Linked DNA regions of Undibacterium sp. 5I1. The protein of the gene in region 1 interacts with the protein of each later gene in a pairwise test. Links are inferred from orthologs where the notes say so. Each region holds a gene or a part of one and is shown in the gene's direction. Other genes may lie near its edges. The genes, in order: kdsB and RGU72_RS00370.

What was found.
Region 2: the proteins of kdsB (region 1) and RGU72_RS00370 interact in binary tests that used the Escherichia coli proteins (3 or more experiments, as listed by UniProt). The link is inferred for Undibacterium sp. 5I1 from one-to-one orthologs.

Annotation. Positions count from the first base shown.
Region 1 is NZ_JAVIWI010000001.1:2,192,704-2,200,516, reverse strand. The notes cover bases 1,560-4,456. They hold kdsB (3-deoxy-manno-octulosonate cytidylyltransferase), read left to right. Parts: upstream 1,560-2,583; coding sequence 2,584-3,330; downstream 3,331-4,456. Other genes in these bases: adk (adenylate kinase), read left to right, coding at 3,709-4,365; RGU72_RS09715 (Trm112 family protein), read left to right, coding at 2,391-2,570; lpxK (tetraacyldisaccharide 4'-kinase), read left to right, coding at 1,560-2,410. In the rest of the region: RGU72_RS09730 (MotA/TolQ/ExbB proton channel family protein), read left to right, coding at 108-713; RGU72_RS09725 (biopolymer transporter ExbD), read left to right, coding at 713-1,162; more of lpxK, read left to right, coding at 1,379-1,559; RGU72_RS09700 (sodium-translocating pyrophosphatase), read left to right, coding at 4,828-7,011; RGU72_RS09695 (3-hydroxyacyl-CoA dehydrogenase), read left to right, coding at 7,441-7,813. UniProt on the Escherichia coli protein: Activates KDO (a required 8-carbon sugar) for incorporation into bacterial lipopolysaccharide in Gram-negative bacteria.
Region 2 is NZ_JAVIWI010000001.1:85,986-93,865, reverse strand. The notes cover bases 4,917-7,880. They hold RGU72_RS00370 (TetR/AcrR family transcriptional regulator), read left to right. Parts: upstream 4,917-6,073; coding sequence 6,074-6,688; downstream 6,689-7,880. Other genes in these bases: RGU72_RS00365 (alkene reductase), read left to right, coding at 6,820-7,880; RGU72_RS00375 (bifunctional diguanylate cyclase/phosphodiesterase), read right to left, coding at 4,917-5,860. In the rest of the region: RGU72_RS00395 (CusA/CzcA family heavy metal efflux RND transporter), read right to left, coding at 1-374; RGU72_RS00390 (efflux RND transporter periplasmic adaptor subunit), read right to left, coding at 367-1,716; RGU72_RS00385 (hypothetical protein), read right to left, coding at 2,371-2,946; RGU72_RS00380 (autorepressor SdpR family transcription factor), read right to left, coding at 2,946-3,296; more of RGU72_RS00375, read right to left, coding at 3,482-4,916. UniProt on the Escherichia coli protein: Involved in response to both electrophiles and reactive chlorine species (RCS). Represses the transcription of the nemRA-gloA operon by binding to the NemR box.

The DNA of each region.
Region 1 (7,813 bases):
TTAAGATTTTCGCCAACGATACTTGCTCGCAAGCAGACAACGCGCTACATTGCGGGGTTAGATGCTTTCCCTCCACACATTACAAATCCAGGACTAAGGAGTCACTTTTGTTTGCCATTATTCAAGCGGCTGGCTGGCCTATTTACCTTTTGTTAGTCGCGTCGATTATCGCGCTGGCATTAATTATCGAACGTACTTTGTCCCTGCGCCGTCAGCGTATTTTGCCGCGCACCTTGCTGGATGAAGTGATCCGCGTGTATCACGCTGGCAAAATCAAGCAGGAGGTGATTGATCAATTGTCCAATAACTCTCCATTGGGAAAAGTGCTGGCGGCTGGTTTGCGTAATGTCAACGCGCCCCGTGAAGTCATGAAAGAGTCCATTGAAGAAGCTGGTCGTGGCGTAGCGCATGAATTAGAACGCTTTTTGACGACGCTGGGCACGATCGCATCGTTGGCGCCGTTAATGGGCTTGTTCGGCACGGTGGTCGGTATGATCGAGATTTTTGGCTCGCAAAATGCCTCCGGCGCCAATCCAGCGCAATTAGCTCATGGTATTTCTGTGGCTTTGTACAACACCGGTTTTGGCCTGATGATTGCGATGCCCGCCTTGATTTTTTATCGTCATTTCCGCGCACTGGTCGATAGCTTGGTGGTCGATATGGAGCAGCAGGCGGTGAAATTTGTTGATACCGTACACAGCGCGAGAAAATAATGAATTTCCGCAAAGGTCAGGGGCGAGAAGACCCCGAAATCAATTTGATCCCTTTCATCGACGTGTTGCTGGTAATTTTGATTTTTTTGATGGTCACGACGACATATAGCCGTTTTACAGAATTGCAAATCACCTTGCCGACGGCAGATGCAGAAAAAGCGCAAGACAAGCCGAATCAGATCGATATCGGGATTGATGCCCAAGGTCGCTACAAAATCAATAATCAGCCAGTGTCGTTTTTAGATACGGCGACATTGGCAGAAGATTTAAAACAAGTAGTCACGGCGATGGATGCAGGTAAAACGGGTACCAAAGTTGATCCAGTAATCATCATTAATGCTGACCGGGCTACTACCCATCAATCAGTGGTGGACGTATTAGAGGCTGCGAGGATCGCTGGTTTGGCGAAAGTGACCTTTGCCGCACAGGCGTCTGCTAAGTCCAAATAATCACGAAGTAGTCAATCAGCGTCATCAGGCTCAATATATTATTGCTAGCTGTGTATTGATATGAGAAATGGTGGAGTATCTTAGTTAGATGCTCATTTGTCCAAACGGTACTTGGACAATCCCCTTCGTGATGCTGGTACTGGTAAGGAGTATGTTTCTATACATTCTTGCTTTAACCTGATTGCTTATTTCTCTGGAGTACTTTCCTTGCGTTCAATGCTCGAAGCCGTTTTGATGCGCGCCTGGCAGCGGCGTGGTTTACTCGCCTGTTTGCTATGGCCGATGGCTAAATTGTTCCAGATGCTGGTGAGTTTTCGTTTTGGTCTGATCATGATGGGCTACAAACCGCAAACACGTCTAGCAGTGCCGGTCGTCGTGGTTGGTAATATTTTTGTCGGTGGTACCGGTAAAACGCCACTGGTCATTTTTTTAGTGCAACAATTAAAAGCGGCTGGTTGGACGCCGGGCGTGATTTCCAGAGGTTATGGCGCACAAGCGGACAGCATTACCGAGGTGAAGGCAGATTCCTTAGCGCACATTGTTGGTGATGAGCCTTTGCTGATCCACCTGCGTACGCAATCCCCAGTGGTAGTCGGACGGCAGCGTGTGTTGGCTGCGCAGACGCTGCTGGCATTGCATCCGGCAACAGATGTAATCATTTCTGACGATGGCTTACAGCATTACGCCCTCGCCAGAGATGTTGAAATTGTGTTGTTTGATCAACGTGGTGCTGGTAATGGCTGGATGTTGCCTGCTGGACCTCTGCGAGAGCCGGTGCACAGACGTCGTGATGTGACGGTATTAAATGCACCGCCAGAATTCACACCGTCCGGCATCGGCCAATCCTTTGTCCGCATGCGCTTAGTGCCAGAACAAATTTATCAGCTTGGAAACATCGAGCATCAACAAAGCTTGCTTGCCCTCAGCGCCAGCAAGCTGAAAATCACCGCCGCTGCAGGTATTGGCAATCCACAGCGTTTTTTTAGCATGCTGCAAACCGCTGGCGTGGAATGCGCGACGCTGGCTTTGCCTGATCACCACCCGTTCACTACGACAAGTTTTGCGAAGATAGATGCCGACATCATCCTGATGACAGAAAAGGATGCAGTAAAATGTCGGCAAATCCCTGCATTGCAACAAGATGCCCGACTCTGGGTAGTGCCAGTCGATGCGCAACTCGATGCTGCTTTTGTCGCAAATATAATTCAACTGATTTCGGAGAAACAACATGGACGCACGCTTGCTTGATGTCTTGGTCTGCCCTTTGTGCAAAGGCCCGCTGGTGTACGACAAGCCAGCAAAAGAATTGATCTGTAATGCAGACAAACTGGCTTTCCCTATTCGTGACGATATTCCTATCATGTGGGTAGATCAGGCACGTCAGTTGCCTGCTTTTCCACCTGTCTGAACGGGCTTGTAAGATGAGTTTTAGTGTCATTATTCCAGCGCGTTTAGCGTCCAGCCGCTTACCTAATAAACCTCTGGCAGATCTGGGCGGCAAGCCGATGGTGGTACGTACCGCTGAGCGTGCCATGCTATCCGGCGCGTCGCAAATTATCGTAGCGACCGATCATGCTGACATTCTGGCGGCTTGCCGTGAGCATGGCATACCAGCCTGTATGACCCGCAGCGACCATCCCTCCGGCACTGACAGGATTGCTGAAGTATCAGCATTGTTGGGCTTGGCGGCGGATGCAGTCGTAGTCAACGTGCAAGGCGATGAGCCTTTGATCGACCCGGCTTTGATTGCGGCGACTGCCGCGCTTGTTACTACGCAAGTCCCCATGGCAACCGCCGCGCATCCTTTGCATGACGTGGAGGACGTGTTTAATCCCAATGTCGTGAAAGTTGTGCTGGATAAGTTTGGTCGAGCGCTGATGTTTTCGCGTGCAACTATCCCTTGGCATCGTGATGCTTTTGCTTTGAATCGTGATGTGTTGCCGACCGGTTACGCACCTTTGCGACACATTGGCTTGTATGCATACCGCAATGATTTTCTATTGGCCTATCCCAATCTGGAAGTTTCTCCGCTTGAACAAATTGAGGCCTTAGAACAACTGCGGGTCTTATGGAACGGTCATGCGATTGCAGTTCATGTCACAGACACCAGTCCTGCTCCCGGTGTGGACACGCCAGAGGATTTGATTCGTGCAAGACAATTCTATTGAGATGCCGAAAAATCGATCTGTTTCGCGTTCAATAACAGAATTGATCGTGTTTTCAGAATCGATAGAATTGGCCAGCGAAATGTGCGAATTGCATGAAAATACTTCGCTGCGCAGCTGATTTCATGGCAAAGCATCAATAATATAAAAAATTGTGGTAAGTTTCGTGAAAAGATACTGTGATATTAGTAGTGCTGCATTTGAATAAAAATAGAATTGAATCAAAACCGATTCAGCAACATTGCTGCAAGGGATTTGGTTCAGTCTTAAAAAATAACAGGCACGGCAAATATCTCTTCAGTACAAAAAAATACGGCATCACGACCTCGGGTTGGGATGTAACAGGATACAAAAAATTCAAACTCGTCTTTAGGAAATAACATGCGTCTTATTTTGTTAGGAGCGCCTGGTGCCGGTAAAGGTACGCAGGCCAATTACATCAAGGAAAAATTCAATATTCCCCAAATTTCGACCGGCGATATGCTACGTGCTGCGGTCAAGGCCGGCACACCTTTGGGCTTGGCTGCCAAAGCGGTGATGGATGCGGGTGGCTTGGTATCGGACGACATCATCATCGGTCTGGTAAAAGATCGCCTGAAAGAATCTGATTGCGCTAACGGCTATTTATTTGATGGTTTTCCACGCACTACGCCGCAAGCGGACGCAATGAAAGACGCTGGCGTTGTCATTGATTACGTTTTAGAGATCGCAGTACCGGACGATGCCATTATTGATCGTATGAGCGGTCGCCGTGTGCACCCGGGTTCTGGCCGTGTTTACCATGTCAAATACAACGCGCCAAAAGTAGAAGGCCGTGACGATGTCACTGGTGAAGAACTGATCCAGCGTGATGACGACAAAGAAGAAACTGTCAAAAAACGTTTGAGTGTGTATCACGAACAAACTGAAGTACTTGTCAGCTATTACGGCGACTGGGCAAAATCAGGTCAGCCAGGTGCGCCAAAGTATCGCAAAATAGTTGGCATTGGACCAGTAGAAACCATCAGAGACAGTGCCTTTGTCGCACTCTCAGAATAAATAAAAGCGGACAAGATTGTCCGCTTTTTTCTTGTCAACCGCCCCCAGACAAATCTTCCTCTAAAAACGGGCCACGGATAAGTTGTAACGACTAAGTTGTATGGATTCAGTTCTAAGGATTCAGCTCTAAAGGTTCAGCTCTAATGATTGAGTTTTGCAGCACCTTGTAGCCATCACTTTTTGATGCCGACACCGATCACATTACGCAGCATTACGCGCCACGTATGACGTATCAAGCATTATCAAGAAGTGAGATTTGTCGTTGTTTTACTTTTTCACCGTTTTATCTCATCACGATTTTTTGTGATCTGTTTTGCTCCATGTTTTTGCTCTGTCTTAGTTTCAGTTCTATTCTCTATTTTTGATACTTACCGAACTTACGATAATTACATAGGGCAATTTTGCACTTGGTAGTTGACGCTGCCCATGCAAAAGAAGCCCATAACAATTGGAGGAGTCAATATGTCTACAAACTTATGGTACGTCATTGCATGCGGTATCGTCGCCGTGGCCTATGGTCTGGTCTCGCGTAGCTGGATTTTGAAACAAGATGCGGGCAACCCTCGCATGCAAGAAATTGCTGCTGCAATACAGCAAGGTGCAGCAGCATATCTGGCCCGGCAATACCGAACCATTGCGATGGTTGGCGCTGTATTGTTTATTGCCATTGCGGTTGCACCCGGTTTGGGTCTAATGACCGCATCAGGGTTTTTAGTGGGTGCTGTGTTATCTGGCGCATGTGGTTTTATCGGGATGAATGTCTCGGTACGTGCCAATGTCCGCACGGCGCAAGCAGCAACTAAAGGCATTAATGAGGCTTTGGATGTCGCGTTCAGAGGCGGCGCAATTACCGGCATGCTGGTGGTCGGTCTGGGCTTGCTGGGTGTCACTTTGTTTTACTGGTTGCTGGTGGTTTCCGCCGCAGGCCACCCTGAGCTTGTGTTGTCTCAGCATGATGTACTTAAACCGCTCATCGGTTTAGCATTTGGCGCTTCGCTGATCTCTATTTTTGCCCGTCTTGGCGGCGGCATTTTTACCAAAGGTGCCGACGTCGGTGCTGATCTGGTTGGTAAGGTGGAGGCGGGCATACCGGAAGACGATCCTCGTAATCCCGCCGTGATTGCCGACAACGTGGGTGACAACGTGGGCGACTGCGCAGGCATGGCAGCCGATTTGTTTGAAACCTATGTCGTGACCTTAATCGCCACGATGTTATTGGGTGCCTTGATTGTTCCCAATGCGACAAGCGAGGCCATTGTTTATCCGCTGATGTTGGGTGCCGTCTCAATTCTGGCGTCGATCGTTGGCTGCTCTATGGTCAAAGCCAAGCCCGGCAAAAAAATCATGTCCGCTTTATACACGGGCTTGTGGTGGGCGGCGGGTTTATCACTGATCGGGTTTGCTCTTGTAACGTGGCAGATCATGCCTGCAGATATGCGTGTGCCGATGATGGGCTCTACCGTGATCGGGATTGTGCTGACTGGTTTAATGGTCTACATCACCGAGTATTACACCGGTACTGATTTTGCCCCGGTCAAACATATCGCCCAGGCATCGACCACCGGGCATGGTACCAATATCATCGCTGGTCTTGGCGTCTCAATGAAATCCACTGCCTACCCAGTGCTGGCAGTCTGCGCCGCGATTTTGGCCTCCTATTGGCTGGCGGGCTTGTATGGGATTGCGATTGCCGCGACTTCGATGCTGTCGATGGCGGGCATTATCGTAGCGCTGGATGCTTATGGCCCAATCACCGATAACGCAGGCGGCATTGCCGAAATGTCAGAGATGCCAGCATCAGTGCGGGCAATTACCGATCCATTAGATGCAGTCGGCAATACCACTAAGGCAGTCACCAAAGGCTATGCAATCGGTTCTGCTGGTCTGGCAGCGCTGGTCTTGTTTGCTGATTACACGCATGCGTTGGATTCGGTCGGTAAAAGTACCTCGTTTGATTTATCGAACCCGCAAGTGATCGTCGGCCTGTTTATCGGTGGCCTGATCCCTTACTTGTTTGGTGCCATGGCGATGGAAGCAGTAGGGCGTGCAGCGGGTGCTGTGGTGGTAGAAGTGCGCCGCCAGTTTAAAGAGATCAAAGGCATCATGGATGGCACTGGCAAGCCAGAATATGACAAGGCTGTGGATATGCTGACGACCTCCGCCATCAAAGAGATGATCGTGCCGTCGCTGTTGCCAGTCATCGTCCCCGTGCTGGTGGGCTTGCTACTCGGGCCAGCGGCCTTGGGTGGTTTGCTGATGGGCACGATCGTGACAGGACTGTTTGTCGCGATTTCCATGACTACCGGTGGCGGCGCCTGGGACAACGCTAAAAAATATATTGAAGACGGACATCATGGCGGCAAAGGTTCGGAGGCGCATAAAGCAGCGGTCACGGGCGATACGGTCGGTGATCCTTACAAAGATACAGCGGGTCCCGCGATCAATCCTCTGATCAAAATTATTAATATCGTGGCGCTGCTGTTGGTACCTTTGTTGCCAAGTTCGGCACCTTTTGTACCGCATGCTGCCGGTACGCCAAATGCATCTCACGCAGCAAATGTAGCTGTCAGCCAGTCTGTGGTGATACCAGCCAAGATAGCGACTAAGCTGGTCGCAGCAGACGCTGGCACCAAAAGCAAACTCTAAGACCTGAAGAAACGCAGATAAATTCGATATACATTGATTGCAATGATCACTTTATCTGCGGTTTATTTTAACGACCTGATTAAGTTGTAATAGATATACTCATGGTAAGTATATTTAGGCGTCCATATAATCATTGGTCTTTAAGGAAATTTTCGTTAAAAAGTGGGGGAGTATATTGAATTCCTTCATTTTTAACTTATTGTCAAATGGTAGATTTCTGGCTACCGGCTTGTATTTTAATCAGACTTTTGTCTAAGCTAGCTCTGTTTTGCTGGAATAAAATTGAGTACAATGTTGCCGTAATGACGTTTACGTAAACGTCAATTTACGCGTTAATGTAAGCGTTAATGTAAGCGTCAATCTGGGCCTAAATTCCAACCTCAATCAACGTCAGTAAAACGACCCACATCCCAAAAAGAGAGACAACAAATGCAAATTCAAAATAGCGTATTCATCATCACCGGCGGTGCTTCAGGTCTGGGCGCAGCGACTGCCCGTATGATCGTTGCCAATGGCGGCAAAGTGGTGCTGGCCGATGTCCAGGTTGAGGCGGGTGAAAAACTAGCCGCCGAGTTACAAGGTCAGTTCGTTAAATGCGACGTCACGTCCGAAGCCGATGGCCTGGCAGTCGTTGCCGCCGCAACCGCGATGGGTACTTTGCGCGGGCTGGTCAACTGTGCAGGTGTAGCGCCCGCGATCAAAACGGTCGGAAAAGATGGCCCGCATCCGCTGGAGATTTTTCAACGTGTCGTCAACATCAATCTGATTGGTACCTTCAACATGTGCCGTCTGGCCGCCGATG
Region 2 (7,880 bases), 2.1 Mb from region 1 along the record:
GGCTGCACACCAGCGGGTAACGAGACTGATGCAATACGCTCCAACACACGTTGGCGTACGAAATAATCATCTGCGCCATCCTGAAACACAAGAGTGATCAAAGACAATGCAAACGTGCTGCTGGAACGCATCGTGACTAAGCCTGGCGTATTACTCAGCGCGCGCTCTAGTGGCGTGGTGATTTGTTGCTCTATTTCTTCCGCAGCCAGACCCGGCACTTGGGTAGAAACCTGTACTGTGACATCACTTAAATCGGGATAGGCTTCGACTGCCATTTTTTGCCATGACACGTAACCATACATCGAAATCACAATCGCCAGCACCCATGCCAGATGACGCCGCCGGAAACATAAAGCGATGAGCTGGTTAATCATTGAGCAGCACTCCACCGCGTACGACCACACGATCTGTTGCAGTCAGACCGGACAAGATGGTCACCTTGTCGTTATCCTCATGACCCAATTCCACGCTGCGGCGTACAAACGTCCACGGAGCAACTTCAACAAATACGGTGATGTCGTCATTGTTCATTAACAAAGCCGAAGTTGGGATCGTAATAGGTGTAATAGAGGCCGGCTGTGACGCCTGCGCTTGAGGTGTTGATCCGGCTTTGGTAGTTTGCGTAGTTTGCGTAGTTTGCGTAGTTTGCGTAGTTTGCGTAGTTTGCGTAGTTTGCGTAAGCAAAATACTAGCCGTTGCAAACATATTCGGCTTGAGCTTGCCATCCTGATTGGCAAAGCTGATGCGCACTTTATTGCGTCTGGTGTCTGGCTCCAGCACGGCACTGACAAAGGCGACCGTGCCATGAAACGTCTGGTTAGGGTAAGCAGGTAAGTTAATATCTACCGACTGCCCTTTAGCGACGGAAGAGACCAATTGTTCTGGCACATTGGCCGTGACCCAAATCTGGTTGAGATTAGCGACGGTCATCAGGCTCGCTGTAGCGTCGTTCAGATAGGCGCCGCTGCCCACAGTAAGCGTAGTGACCACGCCTGAGATAGGTGCAGTGATGCTGAGTAATCTGGAACTGGCTTTGGTGTGGGTGTTGATGGCATTACCAGTATTGCTGGTATTGCTGGTATTGCTGGTATTGCTTTGGAGCGTGTTTGTGGAGCCATTCAACACCCTCAGACGGGTTTCAGCACGTCGCGCTTCTGCTTGGGCTTGTACATAATTGCTAGTCGCTTGCTCAAAATCTTTGGCGGCATTACCACCCGCAGCATTCACGCCACGCGCGCGCTCCAGCGCTTTATGCGATAACTCCAGGCCGTCCTGCGCTTTATCGGCATCTGCATAGGCTTGCGCCAAATCCGGCGAGCTGATGAGCGCCAGCACTTGCCCTTGTTTAACGACATCCCCCAGCTTTACTTTTAACTCGACCAAACGCCCGGTCAACGGCGGCAAAATATTGACTGTCAACGAAGGGTCAGCCTCCACCGTCGCAGGTACGGTAATGATGTGCGATGGCACCGACGTTGCCACTGGCAAAACAGCCAGCCGGGATCGCAAAGGTGATTTAGCGGGGACGCTAATTTTATCGCCCTGCCGGATCATCATTTGTTCCTCATCTGATGTTTTGGCAGTTGTTGCACCAGCAGAGGCGGACAATTTGTCAGCGATCAAAACCACTAGCGCAAAGCTACCAAGCATCGCAACAAGCACCGTAAGACGTTGACGATTTTTTGTGATCGTGGAAATAGGATTTATCATTTTCATTGAGGTTTGCCTCATTGTTTATTCACACGACAATGTCAGTGCTGCAGATTTTTGGTCGTAACGACCAGTGGGGGCTAGTCTGGGTATATTTTTACCGGAAAGAAATCCAGACGATGATCGGTCTTGGGACTACTTCTCAGATGAGCAAGCAGAGTATGCAAAGTTGTTAACCAGCCACAATCAATTCAGAACCATAAAGTTTTGAATTGAGCCTTGAATTTGGCCTAGAGTTTATTTGCGGTATTTGACCTGAGAATGACGTCAGGACTCAGGTGTTGCATTTTAACGATGTGTGTCTGAAGAAATACTTAAGAAGTCCTGAATTTTTCTTCAGGATTGATGAAGAGAGAGTGAATGCTATCGCGGAGTCAGGAGGATTTAATCTGAAAAATCCGGGTGGAAATTTGGGTGAAGATTGGAGCAGTCACTGATTCAGCGATTCAGTAGTTTGGGCGGCAATTCGGACAATCATTACTGTGGTGGTTCATCAAAATGCCGGGCGAACATGGTGAACAATAAGATTGATATACAAGCAGAACACTATTGCAAAATCAATATACTCTCACTCTGTATATATAAGTAGTCCAATTAAATACTGGACACTAAGGCATATTTTAAAAAAATAGAGGGGAGTATATTAATTTAACGAGAAAATCAACATCCGCCAGCACTACGTAGTACACGATCTCCGAGGATGCGTACTAGCGCATACATCAGCCCTAAAAATAGTATGAGTGGTGCTGCGATATTTGCGTAGGCTAGCGGCAAGAATAACCAGGACAGCGCATATCCCAAGCCACCAACTACCAAAGCCCAGCCTGCAATCCGGCGCATTGCGAGACCACGTGCTGTGCTTACTTGTTTGGGGATGCTGTTGGCAAAGACGACAACGATGACTCCCATCATCACGCTATTGCTCCGCTCGGCAAACTGACTGACTAATCCATCCGTCCATCCCAACGGTATAAGCAAAGCGAGTCCCAGCATTGAGCCAGCTAGCACTATGGCTTGCGTAATTTTACGGCGATTGACTTGGCCTGCCGAGCCAACTGCTGCACCTGTTGGTAACAACTGACGAGCGATCCACGCGATACCGATGATAGCGAGCGCGAGGACATAAGGCCAAGGACGGGCAAGATGGAGGTAGCACAGATAGCTGCTGGCAAAAACTACCCATGTGCTGATGAGGATGGCGAATGTGCGGAGCGGTTGCTCGGAGATAGTTTTCATCATTTTCCTTCAGTTTGTGAGGATGGTGGTTGAGCATCTGGCACTGCTGCTGATGTTAATGGCGGTGACATTGGTGATGAGTCCGCCTTAAGCTGACTGCCCAGCAGTTGGGCAAACCCAAGCAAGGCGTCCTCCAGTACCGAGAGTTGCAAGCAATACACGATGGTCTTGCCTTGTTTTGAGGAAGCGATTAAATCAGCTTCACGCAGGATAGAAAAATGGGCTGACATGGTGGGTTTGGACACGTCAAAATAGTCCGCTAACTCGCCTGCCGTTTGTGGACCATTGCGCAGTAGCGCCAGTACCTGACGGCGAGTCGGATCGGAGAGGGCTTTAAATATCTGATTCATGTTTTGAAGATTAGCTAATCATCTAAATGAAGTCAAGGACTTATTTAGCCATTGGTCTAAATGATGTGTTGAATCAGTTGCGCAGAGGGAACGTGGCAATCAGGAGGAGAAAGTAACCGCTGTGACGAACGAAAAAAGTAATGAAGAAGTCAGCTAAGTTCGTAGCGAACAGCGCAAATCAACGATCAACAAGCGGCTAAAATTTGGCAGGTCATGTCGAATTGCTGTGCGAGCAAGGAGTGCATATCGGCGACTTCCAAAGGACGATAATACAAATATCCCTGGAAATAATCACAGCCGATATCTTTCAGGAATTGCTCTTGCTCTAGGTTTTCTACACCCTCTGCTACTGTCGTACAAGACAAGATGCTGGCTAGCGAGACAATCGCTTTGATGATCATTTCACTTTTTTGATTATTGCCAATCTGCGCAACAAACGAACGATCAATTTTGACGCTGCGGGCGGGGAAGTGGCTTAGTTTTGATAAGGAAGAATAGCCAGTACCAAAATCATCTATCGCAATGCCAAAGCCTTTTTCTTTCAGCGCATTTAAATGCTCTACTGCCAGAGATTCGTTCGCGATTAGACCGGTTTCTGTGATTTCAAATTCCAGATATTGGGCTGTCACCGCATACTGGGCACAAGTACGCTCTATCAGTTCCAGTAAGTCGCTACGCGCCACATCAGAGGCGGACAGATTTACCGCCACTACCGGACTGTCGCCAAATTCATCCAGCCATTGCCGGATTTGTGAGCAGGCGCTATCGAGTACGAAATTGCTGATCTCGCGGATTAAACCAGCGCGCTCTGCAATCGGAATAAATTCAACCGGGGACACATTACCCAAGCTGGAGGACTGCCAGCGTATCAGCGCCTCTACCCCAGCCAGACTGCCGTCTTGTGTGATCTTGGGTTGATATACCAGCCTGAATTCACGCTGCTTAAGGCCGTTGATAATATCGACTTCGATTTCGATACTGCGCCGGATTTCTGATTCGTCCTCATCATCAAATAAAGTCGCGCCCGATTCGCTGGAGCGGCGCGCGGTGTCTAGCGCCAATTCACTACGGCGTATCAGATCATCGGCTTCGGTCTCGTCTGTTCTGACCAGCGCGATACCTGCTGAAAACTGAACCAGCAAAGTTTCGCCATCGATCAAAATCTCTTTAGGCAAGGCATGTCGCACACGCTCGACCAGTTTAATAATATCGCCCGGCGTACTGTATTGCTCGACAACGAAGGAAAAAACAATACTGCGTAAGCGCGCACAAAAACAATCTTGCGGCAGAACAGTGGATAATTCTTCTGCGAAGCGACGCAGTAATTGATCGCCAAAATGTACGCCTAATTTTTGATTCGCATGACGGATACTATTCAGGCGAAACGAGACCAATGCAGTCACTTTATCTGGCGTAGGATTTGCCAGAATACGCCGCAAATGCTGGCGCAACATGTCGCGGTTAGGTAAATTGGTTAAGGTATCGTGATTGGTCAAAAAGCTTTCACGCTCCTGACTCAGTTGCAAGGCATTGTGCATCGAGTACAAGTGCGAAACATCACGCAGCGCGACGATATAGTTTTCGTTTTTGGTCTGAGAAATATTTTCCATCGAGACCAATTTACCGTCACGCGTCCGGTATGCGGACATACGTAGATTGGCAACCTCTTCATTAGCCATATTATTAATAGCTGAGCTAGACGCAGATGTGTTTACTTTGAGGCGAACACTATTATCTAAAGACAACCAGTCAAATAATTGACTGCCTCTGGTGTCATTGGTGTCTTTGCTGTCAGTAGCCCCAAGAATAGTAGAGCCATTTGCGGATACCTCCGTCACACATCCCAGTAAAGCATTCGCCAGATTATTCGCTTGCAAAATTGTGCCGTTGCTATCGGTCAATACCAGCGCACTTCCCGCATTTTGAAAAATCTCGTGGTACTGGGCATGGCTAACCTCAAGCTCGACACTGGTCTTGCGGTGACGGGCAGCAGATGCATCCAGAGCATGTAGGACGCGAAATACTGCGAGCGGCACACAGACATTAAAAAATAGGAACAGCAAAGACTGAACATAGCCGTGACTATCTGGCAGCGTGATATTAATACCAGGAAAATGGAAGATCGGTTGATTATGCAGTAACAGTAAAAACGGCAAGCTATTCACCAACATCAACCCAACTGCTAGTCGGGTATTAAAAAATAATCTTGCGATGATGGGTGTGGTGTAGATAAAAATCACACCAAGTTTGGCGATTTCAAATTGATCAATAAAACTGAGCATGGCAAACGCAGCGCCATATACCGTGCCAATTAACACACCCGCACTTAAGGCAACATGGCGCGCCGAATAAAACAGGCCGATACTCAAGGCAAGGTAAAACAAGCCCACAACCCATAAGACGTGATAAGCCCCGACAGCAATCGCTTTGAGCGAACTATCAACGGCAACAATTGCTTCCAACAAAAAACCTGACACCAAAATAATACGCAAAGCGCTTATTTTCCATACGGTGTGCTCTGTTGGATCTAGCCCGCTTTCGTTAAGCGAAAGCCAGCGGAACATGATTGAACATGGGAGACATTAGAGTAATTTTATTTCCACACGGAAATTTAGATTATCGCATAAAATGCGACGAAGACTCAATTAGCATGCGTCCTTCGGGTTAAACCAACAATAAGTAATACACCTCATTGCGACCACCATGCCGTGACTAAACATGATTTAAAACATCAAATATCTTGACACTAGACGACTGGTCTAATAATATCTTGTGTTATGGACAGAATAGATCAATATCAAGATACCCGAGAACGCATACTCGCCATTGGCCAAGAGCTGATCGTGGGGCGTGGCTTTAGTGCAATCGGCTTGAATGAGATTTTGACTCGCGCAGAAGTGCCTAAAGGTTCTTTTTATCATTACTTCCAATCTAAAGAAGGCTTTGGCGTTGCGTTGTTAGAACGCTACTTTGATGATTATCATGCACGCTCTGCTCTGTTGTTTTGTAACGAATCAATCAGCTCGCGCGAACGCCTGTTAGCTTACTTTGGCAATTGGCGCAAAGTTGCCGACAACAGCCAATGTCAGGTCATGTGCCTGGCGATAAAACTGGCCGCTGAAGTCGCGGATTTGTCAGAGCCGATGCGTATCGCTTTGAGCAAGGGCATGACGCGCATCATCGAACAAATCGCGCAAGTGTTGGAACAGGCGCAGGCCGAAGGTAGTCTGTCCAAGCAGTTAGATGCCGCACAACTAGCCGAATCTTTATATGGCATGTGGGTTGGCGCGTCATTATTGACCAAGGTTAACCACGATATCAAGGCAATGGATTTAGCCTATAAACAAACGCAGCAAATGCTACAACCGCTACAACCGCTACAAACCCCTTAGCAATAAGACTGACGCAATATTAAAGACCAGGTTTTTTAATCCTGATCAAACCGAGACAGGCAATTAATTGCCTTTTATTTTTAATCCAGACTAGACGACTGGTCTATTTTATTTACTCTTAAAGGATACACATGCTTAAGCATTTACTCTCCCCTGTAGCAACCGGCAGCATCCATTTAAATAACCGCGTAGTGATGGCGCCATTGACACGCTCACGTGCAGGGCAACCTGGTGATCTACCACGCGCACTGAATGTTGAGTACTACGCACAGCGCGCCACCGCAGGTTTGATCGTGACCGAGGCTAGCCAAATCTCCCGTCAAGGTCAGGGTTATGCATGGACACCTGGCATTTATACCGACGCACAACAAGCCGGCTGGAAGCAAGTGGTTGGTGCCGTGCACAACAAAGGTGGCCGAATCGCACTGCAACTCTGGCATGTCGGTCGCATTTCTCACTCGCTGTTGCAAGAAAACGGCGCAGCACCGGTAGCACCGTCTGCGATCATCGCGGCCAATAGTCAGTGCTTCGTTGTGCAACCAGATGGCACGCCCGCCAACGTCCCGACCGAAACACCACGCGCTTTGCTGTTGGAAGAAATGCCAGGCATCGTTGCGCAATATAGTGCTGCGGCAGTACGCGCAAAACAAGCCGGTTTTGATCTGGTGGAAGTCCACGCTGCCAATGGTTATTTGTTACAGCAATTCATGTCGACCAACAGCAATGTCCGTACCGACATCTATGGCGGCTCACTGGAAAATCGCGCACGCCTGACGTTGGAAGCAGTCGATGCAGCGATTGCAGAAATCGGCGCTGACCGCGTAGGTGTTCGCATCTCGCCACACTTCGTCGCACATGGTATTGCTGATACTGAAGCCGAAGAAATGGCATTGTATTTGGCTGCAGCCTTCACCCAGCGTGATATCGCTTATTTGCATATTGCAGAACCTGACTGGGCAGGCGGTCCGGTGTTGACGGAAGCATTCCGTAAGCAATTACGTGCTGCATTCAAAGGCACATTGATTTGCTGCGGTGGCTACACCGCCGATGAAGCAGAAGCTTTGATCGCCAGCGGTTTGTCTGACGCCGTTGCATTTGGTCGCCCTTATATCGCTAACCCAGATCTGGTCGCACGTTTTGCAGCAGGCGCAGAACTCAATCAGGGTGATCGCACGACCTACTACGGTGGTGA